Regions from separate parts of the Synechococcus sp. CS-1326 genome, predicted to be linked through region 2. Evidence: predicted binding sites of a transcription regulator. Region 2 holds the regulator's gene; each other region holds the start of a gene.

Region 1 (6,428 bases), on a different contig from region 2:
GATCGTGGCGAACGCCATCGCCTTCGGCAGCACCACCGCCGCTGTCGTGAGCCCGGCCAGCAGATCGCTCCGCCTCCACTCCGGCCGATAACGGCGGATCCAATGCTCCCAGGGCAGGAATGCCGAGCCACTCATCCGACACCTCCAGCCGACAGGCACCCGGCTGAAGCTTGCCTGGTCAGAGCGACGGGAGTGTGGCGCCGGAGGCGGCGATCAGCGGCGCCTCCTGAAACGGCCACACCCGGGGCAACTGCGGCGCGGCCAGGCCGCGCTCCGCCCGGATCCGGGCCCAGATCCGCGTGAACCAGAAGCGGGCCGCCTGGCTGGATGGTCCCCGGTAGCGAGCGACGAGACCCTGCTCCATGCGGCCGCAGGCCATCTCACCGGCGAGGCCGGCGCGATCGGCGCGGCAGTGCTCGATCAACCGCTCACTCAACGGCATCGGCGCAGCCCACACCAGGCTGCCGAACACCGGCAGGCCATCAAGGCCATGGTCCCCCTCCAGGCTCTCGCCACCGAGCTCGAGCCGATCCGCCACGCTCCACCGGCCCTCGCGGCGGATCTCCAGCAGAGAGCGCCAGCGGCCGCTGCCAAGCTGCTCGCCGTCGGCGCTGCGACCCAGCCGCACCACCTCGGCCCCCAGCCAGCTGGCCCCGGCCGCCAGCTCCACCCGGACGACCTGTTCAAAGAGCCCGGCGGCAAACACAACCAGCTCCTGGGGCAGCCATTCCAGATCAGCCCCTTCCGCCAGGCTGCAGGCCAGTTCCTGGCGGGCCCAGCGGCCCTGGGGCGTCAGCCGGGAGCGGCCGATCGAACCGTAGATCTTCTGGGCCGCCACGCTGGTGATCAGGGCACGGCTGCCGGCTTCGAGCGCCACCTGAATCGAGAGTTCATCCCCACCCACCAGGCCGCCGGCTGTGTGCAGCAATGGCAGCTCACAGCGACCATCCGCAGCGGCGAAGGCCTTCTGGAACTTGAGCGGGGCTGTGGTTCCACCCTGGTGGATGGTGGCACCGCCGGGCGTGGAACCCCGATGAAAGAGCATCTGGGCGCTACCACGCCAGGAAGCAAGGGGAGCTGGAGTCATCCTGGTGATCGTCGACGCCGGATCGGTCGATTCCCGTATCGATTGCCACCGTTCCGACCCAGCGGTCTGGCGATGGTGGCGGATCATTCCCTGGTTTCCCTTGCTGCAGATCCGCCCGTGAGCGCCCAAGCCAGTTCTCCGGTCCTGCTGGAACGGCGGCACGACCAGCCTGCCCCGGGGATCCAGGCCCTGCGGCTGCCGCTCAGCGCCGACCAGCGCAGCAGCCTGCGGGGCCACCGCCGCAGCGCCTGCGGCAGGGACCTGCTGCTGCAACTTCCCCGTGGCAGCGCCCTGCTGCCAGGGGAGGCCCTCAGCGACGCTGCCCAGGTCACCGTGGTGATCGTGGAGGCGGCGGCTGAACCGCTGCTGCTGGTGAGCAGCTCCGATCCCCTGGCCCTGCTGCAGGCCGCTTATCACCTGGGCAACCGCCATGTGGCCATGGAACTCCGGCCCGGCCAGCTGCGGATCCTGCAGGACCCTGTGCTCGAGATGCTGCTGCGCCAACGGGGCCTGAGCGTGAAGCCTCTCACCGCTCCGTTCCTGCCGGAAGCGGGAGCGTATGCCGGCGGCGGGGATGGGGGAGGCGGCCATCAGCATGACCACTGATTCCCGCCCGCACCTGTGGCAACTGCTCAGCCCCGCCCTGCCAGTGGGCGCCTTCAGTTATTCGGAGGGGCTGGAGGAGCTGGTTCAAGGCGGAAGGCTGGGAAACGCCGAGGCCCTGCGGCGCTGGCTGGAAGCGGAGCTGTGGCGAGGGGCGATCACGATCGAAGCGGCAAGCCTGAAGCCACTCCAGTCCGCCCTGACGAGCTGGCGCGACGCGGAGGACCGGAACGATCAGCTGGCCGCCGCCGCCGCCGCATCCGACCTGCTCGATCGCGACGGCTGGCTGCGGGTCCTGCGGGAGGCGCCGGAGCTGCGGGCCCAGCAGTGCCAGATGGGCCACTCCCTGCTCCAGCTGCTTGGCGAGCTGGGCTGGCCGCTGCCCGGCAACGGCCACGCCATCAGACCGGCGCGCCTGGGCTGGCCAGCCGCCTGGGCCTGGGCGGGCCTCTGCCTGGAGCTGGAGCTGGAGGAGCTGGTCGAGGCCTATCTCTATGGCTGGGTGGCCAACCAGGTGAGCGCGGCTGTGCGCCTGATCCCGCTCGGTCCCACCCAGGGACAGCGGCTCCAACTGGCGATGGCCAGCCTCCTGGGCGAGCGGGCCATCGCCCTGGTGAACGCTGATCCGCATCAGCTCTGGAATGGCGGCGTGGGGGCAGGGATGGCCCAGCTCCGCCATGCTGAGCTCTATTCCCGTCTGTTCCGCAGCTAGCGCCACACAAGCCACCCCGATCACCGTTTAGAACCCGATCCACCAGGGAGGAATCGTGGGATGAGCAAGTTGCGCCTGGGGGTGGCCGGGCCGGTGGGTTCCGGCAAAACGGCCCTGGTGGAAGCTCTCTGCCGCCGGCTGCGTGATCGCCTTGAGCTGGCGGTGGTCACCAATGACATCTACACACAGGAAGACGCCCAGTTCCTCACCCGGGTCGGGGCCCTGGAGCCCGAGCGGATCCGGGGCGTTGAAACGGGTGGCTGTCCCCACACGGCCATCCGCGAAGACTGCTCGATCAACCGGGCGGCGGTGGAGGAGCTGGAGGAGCGCTTTCCCAACCTGGATCTGGTGATGGTGGAGAGCGGCGGCGACAATCTGGCCGCCAGCTTCAGTCCCGAGCTGGTCGACCGCTGCATCTACGTGATCGATGTGGCGGCCGGTGACAAGATCCCGCGCAAGGGCGGCCCGGGCATCACCCGCTCCGATCTCTTGGTGATCAACAAGATCGATCTGGCGCCGATGGTGGGCGCGAGCCTGGAGGTGATGGAGCACGACGCCGGGCGGATGCGGGGCGGCAGGCCCTGGTGCTTCACCAACCTGCGCAGCGGCGAAGGGGTGGAGCAGGTGGAAGCGTTTGTGTGGCAGCAATTGCCACAGCTGGCCGGTGCCGAACCGGAGCACTGAAGCGATCAGCCAGGGCGAGCGGAGCGCTCCAAGGACAGCAGATCCTCAAAGTGTTCCAATCGCTACAAGGTGTTCATGGCAACAGTCGATACGGTCCTGTACCGCCGATGAGCGGACCACTCTTCAGGAGATTGACCAGATGAAGCCAAACTCGATGCAGCTGACTCGCCTGCGGCAGGCCTCGCTGCAAAAGGTTTCCCTCAGGATTCTTGGTGGCAGCCTGGCTCTGGCCACCAGCATCACCCTGGCCTCCTGTGGGGGCGGCGCCGAAAAAGCCGCTGATGGAGGCGGTGGTGAGTTCGACGGTGAAGTGAAGGTGGGCATCCTTCACTCCCGCTCCGGCACCATGGCCATCTCCGAGAACACGGTGGCCGAAGCCGAGCTGATGGCGATCGAGGAGATCAATGCCGCCGGCGGCGTCAAGGTCGATGGAAAGAAGCTGAAGATCGTGCCGATCGAAGAAGACGGAGCCTCTGACTGGCCCACCTTCGCCGAGAAGGCCACGAAATTGATTGATCAGGATCAGGTCGCCGTGGTGTTCGGCGGTTGGACCTCAGCGAGCCGCAAGGCGATGCTGCCGGTGTTCGAAGCCAAGGATCACTTTCTCTTCTATCCGATTCAGTACGAGGGCCAGGAGTGCTCGAAGAACATCTTCTACAGCGGCGCCACCCCGAATCAGCAGGCTGAGCCCGCCGTGTCCTGGCTCCTCAAGAACAAGGGCAAAGACTTCTTCCTGGTTGGTTCCGACTACGTGTACCCACGTACAGCCAACACGATCATCAAGGAGCAGCTCAAGGCTGAGGGAGGCAACCTGGTCGGCGAAGACTATCTCCCCCTCGGCAACACCGAGGTGGCACCGATCATCGCCAAGATCAAGCAGGCTCTTCCCAAGGGCGGCGTGATCGTCAACACTCTGAACGGCGACAGCAATGTGGCCTTCTTCAAGCAGATGAAGGCAGCCGGGATCACCCCTGGCAATGGCTACGCGATCATGAGCTTCTCGGTCGCGGAAGAGGAAGTGGCCGCCATCGGCCCTGAGTACCTCGAAGGCACCTATGCCGCCTGGAACTTCTTCCAGAGCCTCGACACACCTGCCTCCAAGAAGTTCACCGCCGACTTCAAGGCCAAGTACGGCGAGAAGCGGGTCACCAATGATCCCGCTGAATCCGCTTACAACATGGTCTACCTCTGGGCCAAGGGTGCTGAAAAGGCCAACAGTGTCGATGACAACAAGGTTCGGGAAGCCTTGATCGGGGTGAAGTTTGATGCTCCCCAGGGCCCGATCGAAGTGCAGCCCAACCACCACACCACCGAACTGGTGATGATCGGTGAGGTTCAGAAAGACGGCATGTTCAAGATCATCGAGAACCAGGGCATCGTCAAACCGCTGGCCTGGAACCAGTTCGTGCCCGAAACCAAGGGATACACCTGCGATTGGACCCAGGACCGCCCCGACGCGGGCAAGTTCAAGATGTGATCGGCCAACCGGCTTGATTGCTCAGGGAGCTGCTTTGCTCCCTGAATTCCAGGCCGCACCTTTTCTACGGGTGCGGCCTCTTTTTTCAGACCCATTCCTATCGCAGGTCCCCAACGGGACGCCATGGATCTTCTCTACGAAACGCTCTTCAACGGCCTGGCCATCGGCTCCGTGCTGGTGCTCGCCGCCCTCGGTCTTGCCGTTGTCTTCGGCCTGATGGGCGTCATCAACATGGCCCATGGCGAGTTGATGATGCTGGGGGCCTACACCACCTATGTGGTGCAGAACCTCTGCAAGGAAGGTCCTCTCGAAGCGCTCTTCCCCATCTACATCCTGGTGGCCATCCCCCTGGCCTTCCTGGTGAGTGGCCTGGCCGGACTGCTGCTGGAGAAAACCGTGATCCGGCGCCTCTACGGCCGGCCGCTGGAAACCCTGCTGGCCACCTGGGGGGTGAGCCTGATCCTGCAGCAATTCGTTCGCTCGGTATCAAGCGCCTTCATGGTGGGCCTGGTGCTGGCCGTGGCGATCGGGCTGCTGCTGCCGCGGTTCACCCCCAGGCGCTGGTGGGAGCAACGCTGGACGCCGATCATCGGCGTCTCCAGCTGGCTTGTGGCTGGCCTGGTCGGGATTCTGGCCGCATCTGCCCTGGGCACGAACCGATCCATGGATCAACCCTGGTTCAGCGCCCGCAACCTGGATGTCAGTGCGCCCGATTGGCTGCAAGGGGCAGTTGATGTCGGCGGGGTCACGATGCCCACGGCCCGTCTGTTCATCATCGCCTTGAGCCTCGTGGCCCTGCTGGCGGTCAACTGGTTCCTGCAGAAAAGCGTCTGGGGGATCAGGATCCGCGCCGTCACCCAGAACCGGTCAATGAGTGATTGCCTCGGCATTCCAACCCAGACCGTCGATGCCCTCACCTTCCTGGTGGGCTCCGGCCTGGCCGGTGTGGCCGGCGTGGCTGTGACCCTGCTCGGATCCGTCGGCCCGAATCTGGGCGGCAACTACATCGTCGACTGCTTCATGGTGGTGGTGCTCGGCGGGGTCGGCAAGCTGCTCGGCACCGTGGTGGCAGCTCTGAGCATCGGGGTGCTCAGCTATGTGATCGGATCGGGCTCGCTGCTGCTCGTCTGGCCGACGATGCCAGCTGGAATGAATGAAGTGATCACCTTCTTCGCCACCACCTCAATGGCGAAGGTTCTGGTGTTCATCCTGATTGTGGTGTTCCTGCAGTTCAAGCCAGCCGGGCTGTTCCCCCCCAAGGGCCGCATGGTGGAGGCCTGAGCCATGACCGCTACCTCCCCATCCACCCTTCGCCGCTGGTTGCCCTGGGTGCTGATCGTGGCAGCCGGATTGATTCTGCCGGTGCTGCTTCCCCCCTTCCGCCTCAACCTGCTGGGCCGATTCCTGTCCCTTGGCATCGTGGCCCTGGGGATCGATCTGATCTGGGGTTTCACCGGCATGCTCAGCCTCGGCCAGGGGATCTTCTTTGCCCTGGGCGGCTATGCCATCGGCATGTTTCTCACCCTCGACAACCTCGAGCCCGGCAAACTGCCTGAATTCTTCGACCTGTATGGCGTCAAGGAATTGCCCGGCTTCTGGCAGCCCTTCAACTCTCCGGTCTTCACCTTTTTCGCGATCTGGGTGATTCCTGCCGTGGTGGCGGGGTTGCTGGGTTTTCTCGTTTTTCGCAACCGGATCAAAGGCGTCTATTTCTCAATCCTCACCCAGGCTGCCCTGCTGGTCTTCTTCAATTTCTTCAACGGCCAGCAGAAACTGATCAACGGCACCAATGGCCTGAAGACCAGCACCGCCCAGATTTTCGGACAACTGGTTGGCTCCGATCTGATGCAGCGCTACATCTTCAT
Region 2 (6,428 bases):
GTGAAATCACCAAAAGTCACGTCGATCGAACGAATTCCCTCGGGATGAGCGAATTTAAAGCTATAGATCGATTGATCATCGTCTCCTACGATAACGATATCAGAGCCTCCGCGAAAGAGTCTTATAAACTCCTGCTCAGATTTGTTGAGGTCTTGGTATTCGTCTACGAGTATTGCTTGATACTTTCCAATTTCTGGAGAAGCAGGGTTGTTTCTAAGATAGCGCAATGCGAGTGGAATAACCTCGCCTACGAGTAATGCTCCATGCTCCTTCAGCCAGCTGACTAAGGCATCTTCAAATTCTTGTTCATCCAGATCTCTTGCATATCCTGGCTGATCTGACTGAAGAGTCGCCCAGCCAGAAACAAAGGATGCGACCAATTCTTTCTTCTTTCTCACGTCATGGCCATCTGGTATCTGAATGTCTCGAAAAGCCGGCGACAGCTCATGTTCGATGATGATGCGAGGCCGGCGATCAAGCAATTCCTGGGCTTCTTGGCGAAGCAACATTTGCATTGCATGGCTATGAAGCGTCCTGGCTACAACCTTTTCGGCTCCAGCACTCTCTATGGTTGCAATTTCATTTCTTAAGTCCGCAGCGGAAGTCCGGGTGAAGGTAATTGCCAGGATTTCTTCGGGAGGAACCCCCGTTTCCATCAATCGAGCGATTCTTCTTTTGATTGCAAAGCTTTTCCCAGACCCTGGACCTGCAAGTGACCTTATGACGTGTGCATCTGAGCTTGCCAGCAAAAAGCTTGGAGATTCGCGGTCAAGGTTGTCGTCCCAAGGCATTGGCTACTCCGGTTATCGTGGATAAATCTAACTTGTTCTTGGACAGTTCCGCAAACTACACCCCATAGACGGTCTCCTTCTGCAATCAACAGGAACAACGCCTTCACAAGTATCGCGCACGCCTTGTGCTGGAGGGGTTTTGGTCAGTCTGCTGAGATGAGCCATTGTGGTTCGCGGGTCAGATAACCACTTTTCAGAATGATACAAAGCCGGCTGGCCTCTTCTAAAGGAAAGGCTTCTTCAACCACACTTTCAAGCCATGGAATTCGGCCACCCCTCTCAGCTTCTAAGCCCTTAAACAGAAGGAACACTCACGCCCCATCAGCCTGCTCCACAACTCTCCACTTCCCTCCATCCAGATCAAACCTTCGCCAACGTCACCCGCTCCGGCTGGTGCTGGTATTTGCCGGCACGGTCGCTGTAGGTGGTCTGGCAGGGTTCGCCTTCGAAGAACAGCAGCTGGCAGATGCCTTCGCTGGCGTAGATGCGGCAATCAGCGCCGGAGGAGTTGCTGAACTCCAGCGTGAGATGGCCTTCCCAGCTGGCTTCAGCCGGGGTGGTGTTCACGATGATGCCGAGGCGCGCATAGGTGCTCTTGCCCAGGCAGATCACGGTGATGTTGGCCGGCACCCGCAGCAGCTCCAGCGCCACCCCCAGGCCGTAGGAATGGGCGGGCAGGATGAAGTAGTCGCCGTCGTCGTCGTGGTGCAGCGGTGCCGGCTCCAGGTTCGCCGGGTTGAACCGCTTCGGGTTCATCACCGTGCCCGGCACGTGCCGGAAGATCAGGAATTCCTTCGGCGAGAGCCGCAGGTCGTAGCCGTAGGAGGAGCAGCCATAGCTCAGCACCGGCGCCGTGCGGTTCTCGGCATCGAGGTGGCGCACCAGCGTGGCCTGGAACGGTTCGAGCATGCCGCTCGCGGCCTGTTCGTTGATCCAGCGGTCGCACTTGAGCATGGGGTCAGCAGTTGCGGCGGAGCTGGGTGACCTGATCCGCCATCGCCAGCAGCCCCTCGGGAATCGAGGGGCCCGTGAGGATCACATCGAGGTTGGGCGGGCGTTGGCGCAGGCTGGCCTCCACCTCCGCCGCTTCCAGGTAGCCGAGGCCGATCGCCAGGCCCAGCTCATCGAGCACCAGCAGGCTGAGTTCGCCGGTGAGCAACTGCCGGCGGCTGAAGGCCCAGACCTGCTCGACCGCAGCCCGTTCCACCTCATCGTCGGCTGGTTCGGTCAGGCAGGCGGGCACCGCCGGACGCATCCACTGCAGCCGGCCGCAGAGCCAGAGGCTGTGCTCCGGCCCCTGGTCGACACCGCCCTTGAGGAACTGACTGATCAGCACCCGGCTGCCGAGCCCCGCGGTCCGCAGGGCCTGGCTGAACACCCCGTCGAAGCTGCCGCGGAACGGGGCTGTGTGCACCTGCAACAGGCCCTCCGTCTGGGCCAGGCCAGGAACGGAGCGGAGCGGGCGCACCTCGACGCAAGGCTTGATCAGGCTGGCCGTCATCAACACCCTTCAGAACCGCGATGCTGAATGTAGCGGCGCCGTCCGCCGAAACAAGCTGCTTGCCACCACCCCTAGTGCAAACAGATGTACCAGCCAGCGGCTGTCCAGCTCATGCCCGCCGCTTCGCCGCTGCGCCCAGCCAGGCCCTGACAGGCCGGAAGCGGGTGGTTAGTGTCATCGGATACAGGGAGCACCCGGGGCGCTCCGTAGCTTCCAGCCACTTGTTCCGCCGTCATGGTCGGCGCTATGCGCGGATTCAGCCGCACCAGCACCACCCCTCCCCCCAGCTCCGGCGGACTGCCCCCCCCCGCCAATGGGCCGGCCACCCTGCTTGAGGTGATGCGTGGCCTCAACGGCAGCACGCTCGAAACGGTGGAGCGGGGAAAAACGATCTTCTTCCCGGGTGATCCGGCCGAGCGGGTCTACCTGCTCCGCCGTGGTGCCGTCCGGCTTTCCAGGGTGTATGAATCGGGCGAGGAGATCACCGTGGCCCTGCTGCGGGAGAACAGCCTGTTCGGCGTGCTCTCCCTGCTCACCGGCCAACGCTCCGATCGCTTCTATCACGCGGTGGCCTTCACCCGTGTCGAGATGGTGGCGGCACCGGCCACCTCGGTGCGGCGGGCGATCGAGCAGGACGCCAGCGTCGGTCTGCTCCTGTTGCAGGGGCTCTCCTCCCGCATCCTCCAGACCGAAACCATGATCGAAACCCTCACCCATCGCGACATGTCCTCGCGGCTGGTGAGCTTTCTGCTGGTGCTCTGCCGTGATTTCGGCGTGCCGGGCACCGATGGCATCACCATCGACCTGCGGCTCTCCCACCAGTCGATCGCCGAAGCGATCGGCTCGACCCGGGTCACCATCACCAGGCTGCTCGGTGACCTGCGCCAGGCCGGGCTGGTCCAGGTGGACCGCAAGAAGATCACCGTGTTCGATCCGGTGGCCCTGGCCAAGCGCTTCAGCTGATCTCCCCCTGGCTGGGCGGAGGTCCGCCGTCGATACTGGATTCCCCTGCACTGGGCCGTGTCCGGCTGGCTGCTGATCCTTGCCCTTCTGGTGCTGGGTGGTGTGCTCGCCACCCTGGGGGATCGGCTGGGCAGCCGCATCGGCAAGGCCCGGCTCAGCCTGTTCAACCTCAGGCCGCGCAACACGGCCGTGCTGATCACCGTGCTCACCGGCAGCCTGATCAGCGCCATTTCGCTGGGATTGATGCTCGCGGTCAGTGAACGCCTCCGGGTGGGCCTGTTCGAGCTCGATGCCTTGCAGCTGAAGCTGCGGGAAGGGCGCACGGCCCTGGATCGCAGCACCGCAGCGCTCGGGGCCAGCGAAAGCGCTCGCCTGCGCAGCGCCACGGCCCAGCGCCAGGCGCAGCAGGGCGTCGTGCGGGCCGAGCAGGGTCGCGCCCAGGCCCGGCAGCAGCTGGCCTCGGTGGAGGTGCAGGCCACGCAGCTGCGGCGGGAGCTGCAACCGCTTCAGGCCCAGCGTCAGGCCCTGCTCAGCCAGCGGGATCGGCTCACGGCGGAGATCAGGGGCCGCGATCGCGACATCCGCAGCACCGAAGCGGAGCTGGCCCGGGTCAGGCAGCAGATCAAGGCTGGTGAAGCCGAGCTCAAGGGGCTGGAAACCAAGCTGATCGCCCTGCGCCAGGGGGATGTGGTGATCACCAGCGGCCAGGCCCTCGCCACCGCCAAGGTGGCGCTGAAACGGCCTGCCGAGGCCAGGCCGGTGATCGAGGCCCTGCTGCGCCAGGCCAACCTCAAGGCTTTTGAGCGGGTGCTGCCCGGCCAGCCCGCCGACAGCCAGATCCTGCTGGTCCCCCGCGCCGACATCGTCAAGCTGGAGGGGTTGCTCGGCAAAGGCGGCTCCTGGGTCGTGAGCATCCTCTCGGCCGCCAATGTGCTGCGGGGGGAGCGCCAGGTGCTGGGCTTCCCCGACCTGCGGCAGAACCGCACGGTGATCCGTCAGGGGGATGTGATGGCCACCACGTCCCTGGAGGGCGACGAGCTCTCCGCCATCCAGGTGCGCAATCGCCTCAACCTCCTGCTCACCGCCTCCTTCGCCAGGGCCCAGCGGCAGGGGTCGGTGGCCGATGGGGTTCAGTTCGATGTGAATCTGTTCAACCGGCTGGGCCGCGAGCTCAGCGAGCGCCCCGGCGGGCAGAGCGTCAGGCTCGAAGCCGTGGCGGTGCGGAATTCAGACACCCCTGATCCGATCTTCCTCGAACTCCGTCGGGTCGGGGGCACCGCCGCTGGAACAGCTGCTTCCGTGCAACCTCGGCGGCCATGAGCGAGCTGCCAGCCGAGGGGCCCCTGGCCGGCCTTGATCCCGGCCGCAGCAAGTGCGGTCTCGTGCGCACCGATGCCAGCCGCCACCGGATCGAAGCGGCCCTGGTGCTCAGTCCGGATGAAACGCTGCAGCAGCTGAGCAGCTGGATTCGCCGCCGCCAGGTGTCTGCTCTTGTGCTCGGCAACGGCACGGGCAGCCAGGCCTGGCTGCAGCGGCTGCAACCGCTCTGCCCGGTGCTGTTGGTCGATGAGCGGGGCAGCACCCTGGCCGCCCGGCCGCGCTACTGGCAGCTCCATCCAGCCCGGGGCTGGCAACGGCTGCTTCCCCTCGGGCTCCGGCAGCCACCGCGACCCTGGGATGATGTCGTTGCCCAGGTGTTGCTGGAGCGAACACTCGGCTATCGCCTCGACTGTTGCCTCGATCGCCCCTCCCCTGGCCCAGGCGTCGCCCCATCCCCCTAAAACTTGGCCCGCACGGTGAAGGCATAGTCGCTGCCGGGTTCCAGCTGGTAGTCGGCCTTGAGCAGAAAGCGCAGCAGCGCGTCCTGGATCAGGGCGCGGCCGAGCGAGGGCTCCACGCTCAGCTCGCCGCGATCGAAGGCCCAGCGGAAGGTCCACTGAAATCCGCCGGCGACCACCTCGCCTTCGAGCAGCTTCTGGCTGAAGCTCTGGTGCAGGACCCGCAGCTGGGCGGTGGTGGCGGGCAGGCGACTCACGGCGACAACGTACGGGGCAGGCTGGGCAGGGTGCCGTTCAGGCAGGGGCGGCCTGAAAAGCGTTGATCCGGTTGCCGGCCCGCTCGTAGCCAAGCGCCTGGATCAGGGCCACCCCGTCGAGCACCTCGTCGAGCACGGCATCAAGCACCGACTGCTCGGCAGGGCTGAAGCGGCCGAGCACATGGGACACGGTGCGTTCCTTGCGCAGGCCGGGCTCCGTGGCCGGAGCGCCGATGCCGATCCGCAGCCGGGCGAACCGCTGGGTGCCGAGTTGCTCGATCGTGCTGCGCAGGCCGTTATGGCCGCCGGCACTGCCCTCGCGGCGCAAACGCAGCCGGCCCAGGGGTAGATCCATGTCGTCGACGAGCACGAGCACCTGGTCAGGTCCCAGGCCGAACCAGTCGAGCGTGGCACGAATCGAGCCACCGCTTTCGTTCATGAAGGTGCTGGGCATCAGCAACCGCAGACGGCGCTCGCCCTGCCGCAGGTCGGCGAGCTGGCCCCTGAGCTTGCCGTTCTGGCGAAAGGTCACCCCCTCACGGCGGGCCAGTCGCTCCAGGGCCATGAAGCCCACGTTGTGGCGGGTGCTGGTGTACGCGCTGCCGGGATTGCCAAGCCCGACCAGCACCTGGAGATCCCCATCCCGGGGCGGCGTGGTGGTCATGACGGGTCGACGGAGCGGGACCAGCGAATCCTCGGCCAGGACGGCTGCGATCAGCCGGGCGGGGTGGAAGCGATCGGATCTGCGGCCTGCTCCGGTTCGCTCGACACGGGCGGAGCCGCCTCCTCTGGTGTGGCTTTGGAAGCCGCTTCAACGGCCAGAACCGGGGCGCCAGTGGCCGCCTGGATCGGCAGGTCGTTCTGGACCGGCAGGTCGTTGATCACGGGCTGCTCTCGCTCCACCAGCTCCCGCTCCGTCGTGGTGACCCTGACCGTTTCGGTATCGATGGCCTGGCGAAACTCCTGCTCAAACTCCCGGGAAGCGGACTGAAAGCCCTTCAGGGTGCGGCCCAGGGTGCGGCCCAGCTCCGGCAACCGCTTCGGGCCGAACACAAGCAGGGCGATGGCGGCAATCACCGCCATTTCCGGCAGACCGATCCCGAAGACATTCATGGGCAGTGCGATCGCCAGGTTGGCG
Region 3 (6,428 bases), on a different contig from region 2:
CATCCTCCACCGGGATCACGAAGATCTTGCCATCGCCGATTTCACCGGTGCGGGAGGGTCCGGTGATGGCTTCGATCACCGACGCCACTTTGTCGTCTTCGACAACCACCTCCACCTTCACTTTGGAGAGAAACTCCACTGTGAACTCGGTGCCGCGGTAAGTTTCAACCTGACCTTTCTGCCGACCAAAGCCACGCACGTCCGTGATGGTCATGCCGATGATGCCGGCATTCACCAGGGACGTCTTGACGTCGTCGATCTTGGATGGCCGGATGATCGCTTCGATTTTTTTCATTGAGAAAGTGAAGAGGAATTGGGTCGGGGAGCCAGGTGATCAGTGAGCGGCGATGGACCACGGACTGAGACAGGGCTGGTTGGGGCCATAGCCAGACGAAAGGTTGAACCCGATCTGGCCAATGGCAAGAAGCTAACAGAGCAAGGCTAGTTTGTCATCGGTTCATAAGCTTCTTCGCCGTGGAGCATGATGTCCATGCCGGTTTCTTCGTCGTCGGCATCGATTCTCAGCCCACAGGTTGCTTTGACAACCAGGAGAATCACCGCTGTGCCGATACCGACAAAGCCGTAGGTGAGAATGGTGGCCTTGAACTGGGCAAAGAACAAACCAACGTTTCCACTTTCTGTCAGGATCTTTGCAGACAATGGGAAATAGTCTGCGGGAACAAGAACTTTGGCGGCAAGAATGCCAGTGAGCAGGGCGCCGATTGTTCCGCCAACGCCATGCACCATGAAGGTGTCGAGGGAATCATCAAACTGGATCTTCGCCTTGATCTGGATGGCAATGAAACAGGCAACGGCCGTCAGGGCGCCGATCAGCAGGGAGTTTCCGATCGTCACAAAACCGGCCGCAGGGGTGATTCCCACCAGGCCAGCCACGGCGCCGGTGGCCGCTCCAACAGCCGTTGGCTTGCCGCCTTTGAACCATTCGATCAGGCACCAGGTGAGCATGGCAGCCGATGCCGATGCGGAGGTGGTGATGAAGCACAACCCAGCTCCCGCCGCGGCGAAGTAGCTGGCGCCATTGAATCCGAACCAGCCGAACCACAGCAAGCCCGCACCGAGAAGAATGAACGGAACGTTGTGGGGCGGACGCGTGGCATTGGGATAGGCGTTCCGTGGCCCCACGATGGCGGCGGCAACCAGGGCGGCCACTCCGGAGGCGATGTGCACCACCGTGCCGCCGGCGAAGTCGATGGCTCCGATCGTGCCGAGTGGGCCGATGAAGCCACCCCCCCAGACCATGTGAGCCATTGGGGAATAGATCAGAAGACTCCAGAGCAGGGTGAACCAGAACCAGGCCTTGAAGCTGATCCGCTCCACCAGGGCTCCACTGATCAGCGCCGGGGTGATGATCGCGAACATGCCCTGGAAGAGCGCAAAGCTCGTGGCGCTGATGGCAAAGCCATCGGAGAGCGGCGCATCACCCAAGGGGCCTCCGAGCCCATTCATCATAAAGAACTCGAGTCCGCCTATGAATGGACTCTTGAAGCCCACGCCGAACGAGAGGCTGTAGCCGATCACCACCCAGAGGACACCGATCAGCCCCATCATGAAAAAGCTCATCATCATCGTGTTGAGCACATTCTTGGCGCGGGTGAATCCCCCGTAGAAGAATGCCAGTCCCGGTGTCATCAGCAACACCAGGGCGGAGCCCATCAACATCAGCAGGGTGTCGGCGCCGTTGGTTGGAACCTTGGTCAGAGCCGCATGGGCCGACCCCGCCATCAGGGGCAGCATTCCGGCTCCTGCTGCCAGTAGAAACACCCCCAGTCGCCGCAACTCAGGTTGCTGAACCCGCGCGAACAGCCTGATTCGGTGGCGATCGAAAGTGGCCAGGGCAGATTCGCCTCGGCCGGAAACCGAAATCTGAGTATTCATGGGGTTGAACCCAGAATGAACTCAAAGCTTCTGCCGCTCCAGGCTTCCTTCCCGTAGCAAGGGCCACCGAAGGGCAGAGAGTGCCATCGATTCGTGACAGGAGGATCCCAGCCCTCTTAGCGCTGGGACCGATCCCGTTCGAGCAGCCTCTCCAGAGTGAGCTTGAGCAGCAAGGACAGGATCGCCACCGCCCCAAGGATCAGGGCAGCGCCGTAGGCCAGTTCTGTGTGGTACTGCTTGTAGGCATCTTCCACGAAGAGAGGCAGGGTCTGGGTTTCGCCGGCGATGTTGCCGCTCACCACGGCCACCGCCCCGAATTCACCGAGTGCACGGGCCGTGGTGAGAATCAGCCCATAGAGGGCAGCCCAGCGCACCGTGGGAAGGGTCACCTTCCAGAAGATCTGCCAGTCGGTGGCACCGAGGGTCTTGGCCGCTTCCTCCTGCTCCCAGCCCTCTTCCTCCAGCAGCGGGATCACCTCCCGCGCCATGAAAGGCATCGACACGATGATCGTGGCCAGCACCATGGATGGCCAGGAGAACAGGATCTTCCAGCCGGTGCTGTTCACCAGCCCTTCCAGCAAGCCGTGGCTTGGGCTGAACAGCAGCACCAGCATCAGGCCCACCACCACAGGTGAGATTGAGAACGGCAGGTCGATGATGCTGAGCAGCAGGGCCTTGCCGCGAAACTGGTGGCGGGCGATCGCCGTGGCGGCCGCCAGGCCAAACATCGCGTTGGCGGGAACGGCGATCAGGGTGATCAGCAGGGTGAGGCGAATCGCACTGCGCAACTCCTCATTCTGAAGATTCTCCAGGAAGGGGGCCAGCCCCTTGGCGAAGGCCTGCAGCACCACATTGAGTGCCGGCAAGAAGATCACGACTCCCACGTAGAGGCAGGCCACCAGGGGAACCAGGGCCGGCAGCAGCCGGCTGGCGAGCGAGCGGCGGGCGGGCTTCCCCGGCGGCGCGATCGGATCGGAGAGCTCGGTCCGTGGGGGTGAAATGGTGGTCATGGAATGGGTTGCGAGGCAAGAGTTGGGGTCAGGCGGTCAGACCCTGGGGACGTCTTCGGCGTAGCGCAGGCCCCACACCTGCAGGAGATTGATCACCAGCAGGCTGACCAGGGAAAACAGCAGCATCACCGTGCCGATCACCGTGGCCGCCTCGATGTCGTACTCCTCGAGTTTCTGGATGATCAGGGTGGGGGCAATCAGATCCCGGAAGGGAACGTTGCTGGAAATCATCACCACCGAGCCGTATTCACCCACGGCCCGGCTGTAGCCCTGGGCCACGCCGGCCAGGATGGCGGGCATCAACTGGGGAAGCACCACCTTGAAAAAGGTTTGGCCGGCCCTGGCTCCAAGGCACCAGGCGGCCTCCTCCTGTTCGGCTTCGAGGGCACGCAGCACGGGCTCCACGGTGCGCACCACGAAGGGCAGTGAAATGAACACCATCGCCACCAGCACCCCCGGCCAGTTGAACGCCACCTTGAGGCCGAACCAGGCGTAGAGGGGGGCGCCGATCCAGCCATTGGTGCTGTACACAGCCGAAAGAGAAAGACCGGCCACGGCGGTGGGCAAGGCGAAGGGAAGATCGATCAGGGCATCGAGCAGCCGCTGGCCCGGGAAGCGGCTGCGCACCAGGGCCCAGGCGATCAGCAGACCGAACACACCGTTCAGGGAGGCGGCCACCAGGGCCAGCCCGAAGCTCACCTGGTAGGTGGCCAGCGCCTCCGGGGTGGTGGCCAGCTCCCAGAAACGAGCCGGCCCCACCCCAGCCGCCCGCAACAGCAAACCACCCAGGGGCAGGAACAGAACCAGCCCCAGATAGAGCCAGGTGAACCGCCAGGGCCAGGAGGGCAGCTCGAGCCGTGGCAGGTGCCAACGCCGGATCACTGATGACGACATGGAACGCAAAAACCAGCTGTCGGCAGAAGGTAACAGGGTCGGCGTCGGGATTCAACGGTTCTCCGCTTGGCAAACGGGAATCAGCATCTAGGATCGCCGAAATGCCATGGGGCCATGGGAATCCGCGTCAGCAACGTCAACAAGCAGTTCGGCGCCTTCAAGGCAATCGACGCCGTGAGTGTGGATGTGGAGAGTGGCTCCCTGGTGGCCCTGCTGGGCCCCTCCGGTTCGGGCAAGAGCACCCTGCTGCGCATGATCGCCGGCCTGGATCAGGCCGACAGCGGCCGCATCTGGATCAACGGCGAGGAGGCCACGGCCCGCTCCCCCCAGGACCGGGAGGTGGGCTTCGTGTTTCAGCACTTCGCCCTGTTCAAGCACCGCACCGTGCGCCAGAACATCTCCTTCGGGCTGGAACTGCGCCGCTGGAAAAAGGAGCCGATCCGCCAGCGGGTCGATGAGCTGCTGCAGCTGGTGCAACTGCAGGGTTTCGGCCATCGCTACCCTTCACAGCTCTCCGGCGGCCAGCGGCAACGGGTGTCCCTGGCCCGGGCCCTGGCGGTTCAGCCCAAGGTGCTGCTGCTCGATGAGCCGTTCAGTGCCCTCGACGCCAAGGTGCGCAAGGAACTGCGGGCCTGGCTGCGCAACCTCCACGACGAGATGCACGTCACCACGGTGATCGTGACCCACGACCAGGAGGAGGCCATGGAGGTGGCCGACACGATCGTGGTGATGAACGAGGGCCGGATCGAGCAGATCGGCACCCCCGCCGAGATCTACGACCATCCGGCCACCCCCTTCGTGATGCGCTTCGTGGGGGAGGTCAACGTGTTGCCGCGCCATGCCCTGCCCCGGGACGCGCGGGAAGGACTGGAGGCGAAGGCGGCCCTGTTTGTGCGCCCCCACGACGTGGAGGTGCACTCCAAGCCACGGCCGGGAAGCCTGCCGGCGCAGCTGCGGCGGCTCACCCACTTGGGCCGGGATCTGCAGGCCGAACTCTTGCTCGACAGTGGCGAGGTGGTGCTGGCCCAGCTGCCCCGCGACCAAATCGAGCACCGCAACCTGAAGGCGGGAGATGAACTTCACATCATCACCCGCCAGGGCAAGATCTTCGAGGCGGATTACGCCATCTGAGGGCCAGGGTGGATCCGGAGCCTTGAAGCCGGGATCAGATAATCCTCCCGGCTCACCTGCTGCAGGACCCCCTCGGCTTTGAAACGGTTGAGCATCTTGGTCACCGTCACCCGGGAGAGTCCACAGAGTTCGCCCAGCGCCTTGTGGGTGAGGTTCATCTCCTTGAGCGAAAAGCGTGAACCACGACTGCTCACCTGGCCGAAACGGGATCCGAGCCAGGCGAGCAAGGCCAGAAGCCGCTCTTGCGCACCCCGAATCCGGTTGATCAGAAAGATCTCCTCAAGAAAGCGAATCTGTTGGCGAAGGAACTGCTCAACCTCAGCGGCGCTGGGCTGGTGCTGCTCCACCACCACGGTGGTGAGGCACTGGAGCTCGAACGGCTGGAGAACAGAGGTGCTGGAGGCCACCAAGTCGCCGGGTCCCCAGATGGCGAGAGTGAATGTTTCGCCCTCGGCGTTCCAGCTGACGGTGCGGACATAACCCTCCTGAAGGCGCCAATTCATGCCCTCTGGCAGGACCTCACTGGGTGTCAGCGCAAGGTGGAGTGGCGGAGTGAACACCGTGGCGGCCATCGACGGGATTGGGAGCGGGAAGCCGGAGCTGAAGGGCACACCATCGGCGCCACCCGGGCTTCTCGCACAGTAGCGCGTTAATCCCATTGGCAAACCGAGGTTTGCCCAACAGCAAAGGTGCATTCAGATGAAATACATCGAATCAGCCTTGAGGCGTTCCTCGCGCTGATCGAGCAGGTCCTGGAGGCTGGTGCTGGCGAGCAGGTCATGGCGAAGGCTCTCCAGCCTGGCGGCGAGGCTGGAGAGCACGCTGAACTCCGGGCTCTGGCGGCCGATCGTTTCCCGCCGGGAGGGCTCGCCTTCCAGGCAGGCGACCACTTCCGAGATAGGGATTTCGGTCGGGGGCCGCAGGAGTTGATAGCCACCACGCGGGCCGCGGATGCTGCGCAGGATGGAGCCCCGCCTCAGGCTGGTGAGCATCTGCTCGAGGTAGCGGTCGGGAATGTTCTGCCTGGCGGCGATCTCGGCCACCTGCAGAACGCCTCCACTGGCGTGAATCGCCGCCAGTTCGATCAGGGCCACGAGGCCGTATTCGGTTTTTGCGCTGAACGCCAAGGGGCTGCTGACGCCATCCGGTCCAGCGGATTGTGGCAGCGGCGATGGATGTGGTCGCGGCTACACCGCCTCCGCAGAACGGTTACTAGGTTCACACGTGTTTCGATCGGGTTACCGTGGTTAATTTCTCGCTTCGTCATCGCCGCCCTGTCGCCACTGGCCTGGCCCTGGCGGCTGTCATCAGCGCTCCCCTCATCGCCCCCAAGGTCCCTGGCTTGCTTTCCGGATTGGCAGAGGGGCCGGCACTTGCCCAGGCCACCCCGAAGCAACAAGAAATCCTGCTGGTGACCTACGCCGTCACCAAAGCTGCCTTCGACAAGGTGATCCCCCAGTTCAGGGCTGACTGGAAGCGGCGAACCGGCCAGGAAGT

What was found. Region 2 encodes NtcA, which controls nitrogen genes in cyanobacteria. Its sites were predicted from a motif close to GTANCNNNNGNTAC; they were not measured.
Region 1: urtA (urea ABC transporter substrate-binding protein) is a predicted target of NtcA. The motif match lies at 3,139-3,152, and genes of this name have one in related genera.
Region 3: KQ307_RS03055 (ammonium transporter) is a predicted target of NtcA. The motif match lies at 1,950-1,963, and genes of this name have one in related genera.

What each region holds. Positions count from the first base shown of each region.
Region 1 is NZ_JAHLYV010000035.1:13,157-19,584, forward strand. It holds gene KQ307_RS13940 (SulP family inorganic anion transporter) at 1-135, opposite strand, end outside; gene KQ307_RS13945 (urease accessory protein UreD) at 179-1,087, opposite strand; gene ureE (urease accessory protein UreE) at 1,205-1,693, shown strand; gene KQ307_RS13955 (urease accessory protein UreF) at 1,683-2,402, shown strand; gene ureG (urease accessory protein UreG) at 2,463-3,086, shown strand; gene urtA (urea ABC transporter substrate-binding protein) at 3,241-4,563, shown strand; gene urtB (urea ABC transporter permease subunit UrtB) at 4,687-5,844, shown strand; gene urtC (urea ABC transporter permease subunit UrtC) at 5,848-6,428, shown strand, end outside.
Region 2 is NZ_JAHLYV010000012.1:168,887-175,314, reverse strand. It holds gene KQ307_RS04430 (UvrD-helicase domain-containing protein) at 1-791, opposite strand, end outside; gene KQ307_RS04425 (hypothetical protein) at 935-1,102, opposite strand; gene dcd (dCTP deaminase) at 1,152-1,745, opposite strand; gene KQ307_RS04415 (cob(I)yrinic acid a,c-diamide adenosyltransferase) at 1,750-2,292, opposite strand; gene ntcA (global nitrogen regulator NtcA) at 2,527-3,255, shown strand; gene KQ307_RS04405 (DUF3084 domain-containing protein) at 3,313-4,575, shown strand; gene KQ307_RS04400 (resolvase) at 4,572-5,036, shown strand; gene KQ307_RS04395 (DUF3146 family protein) at 5,033-5,290, opposite strand; gene pth (aminoacyl-tRNA hydrolase) at 5,328-5,954, opposite strand; gene KQ307_RS14870 (TatA/E family twin arginine-targeting protein translocase) at 6,005-6,403, opposite strand.
Region 3 is NZ_JAHLYV010000011.1:23,002-29,429, forward strand. It holds gene KQ307_RS03050 (P-II family nitrogen regulator) at 1-295, opposite strand, end outside; gene KQ307_RS03055 (ammonium transporter) at 442-1,896, opposite strand; gene KQ307_RS03060 (sulfate ABC transporter permease) at 2,013-2,906, opposite strand; gene cysT (sulfate ABC transporter permease subunit CysT) at 2,943-3,800, opposite strand; gene KQ307_RS03070 (sulfate/molybdate ABC transporter ATP-binding protein) at 3,915-4,931, shown strand; gene KQ307_RS03075 (Crp/Fnr family transcriptional regulator) at 4,919-5,434, opposite strand; gene KQ307_RS03080 (Rrf2 family transcriptional regulator) at 5,627-6,058, opposite strand; gene KQ307_RS03085 (sulfate ABC transporter substrate-binding protein) at 6,175-6,428, shown strand, end outside.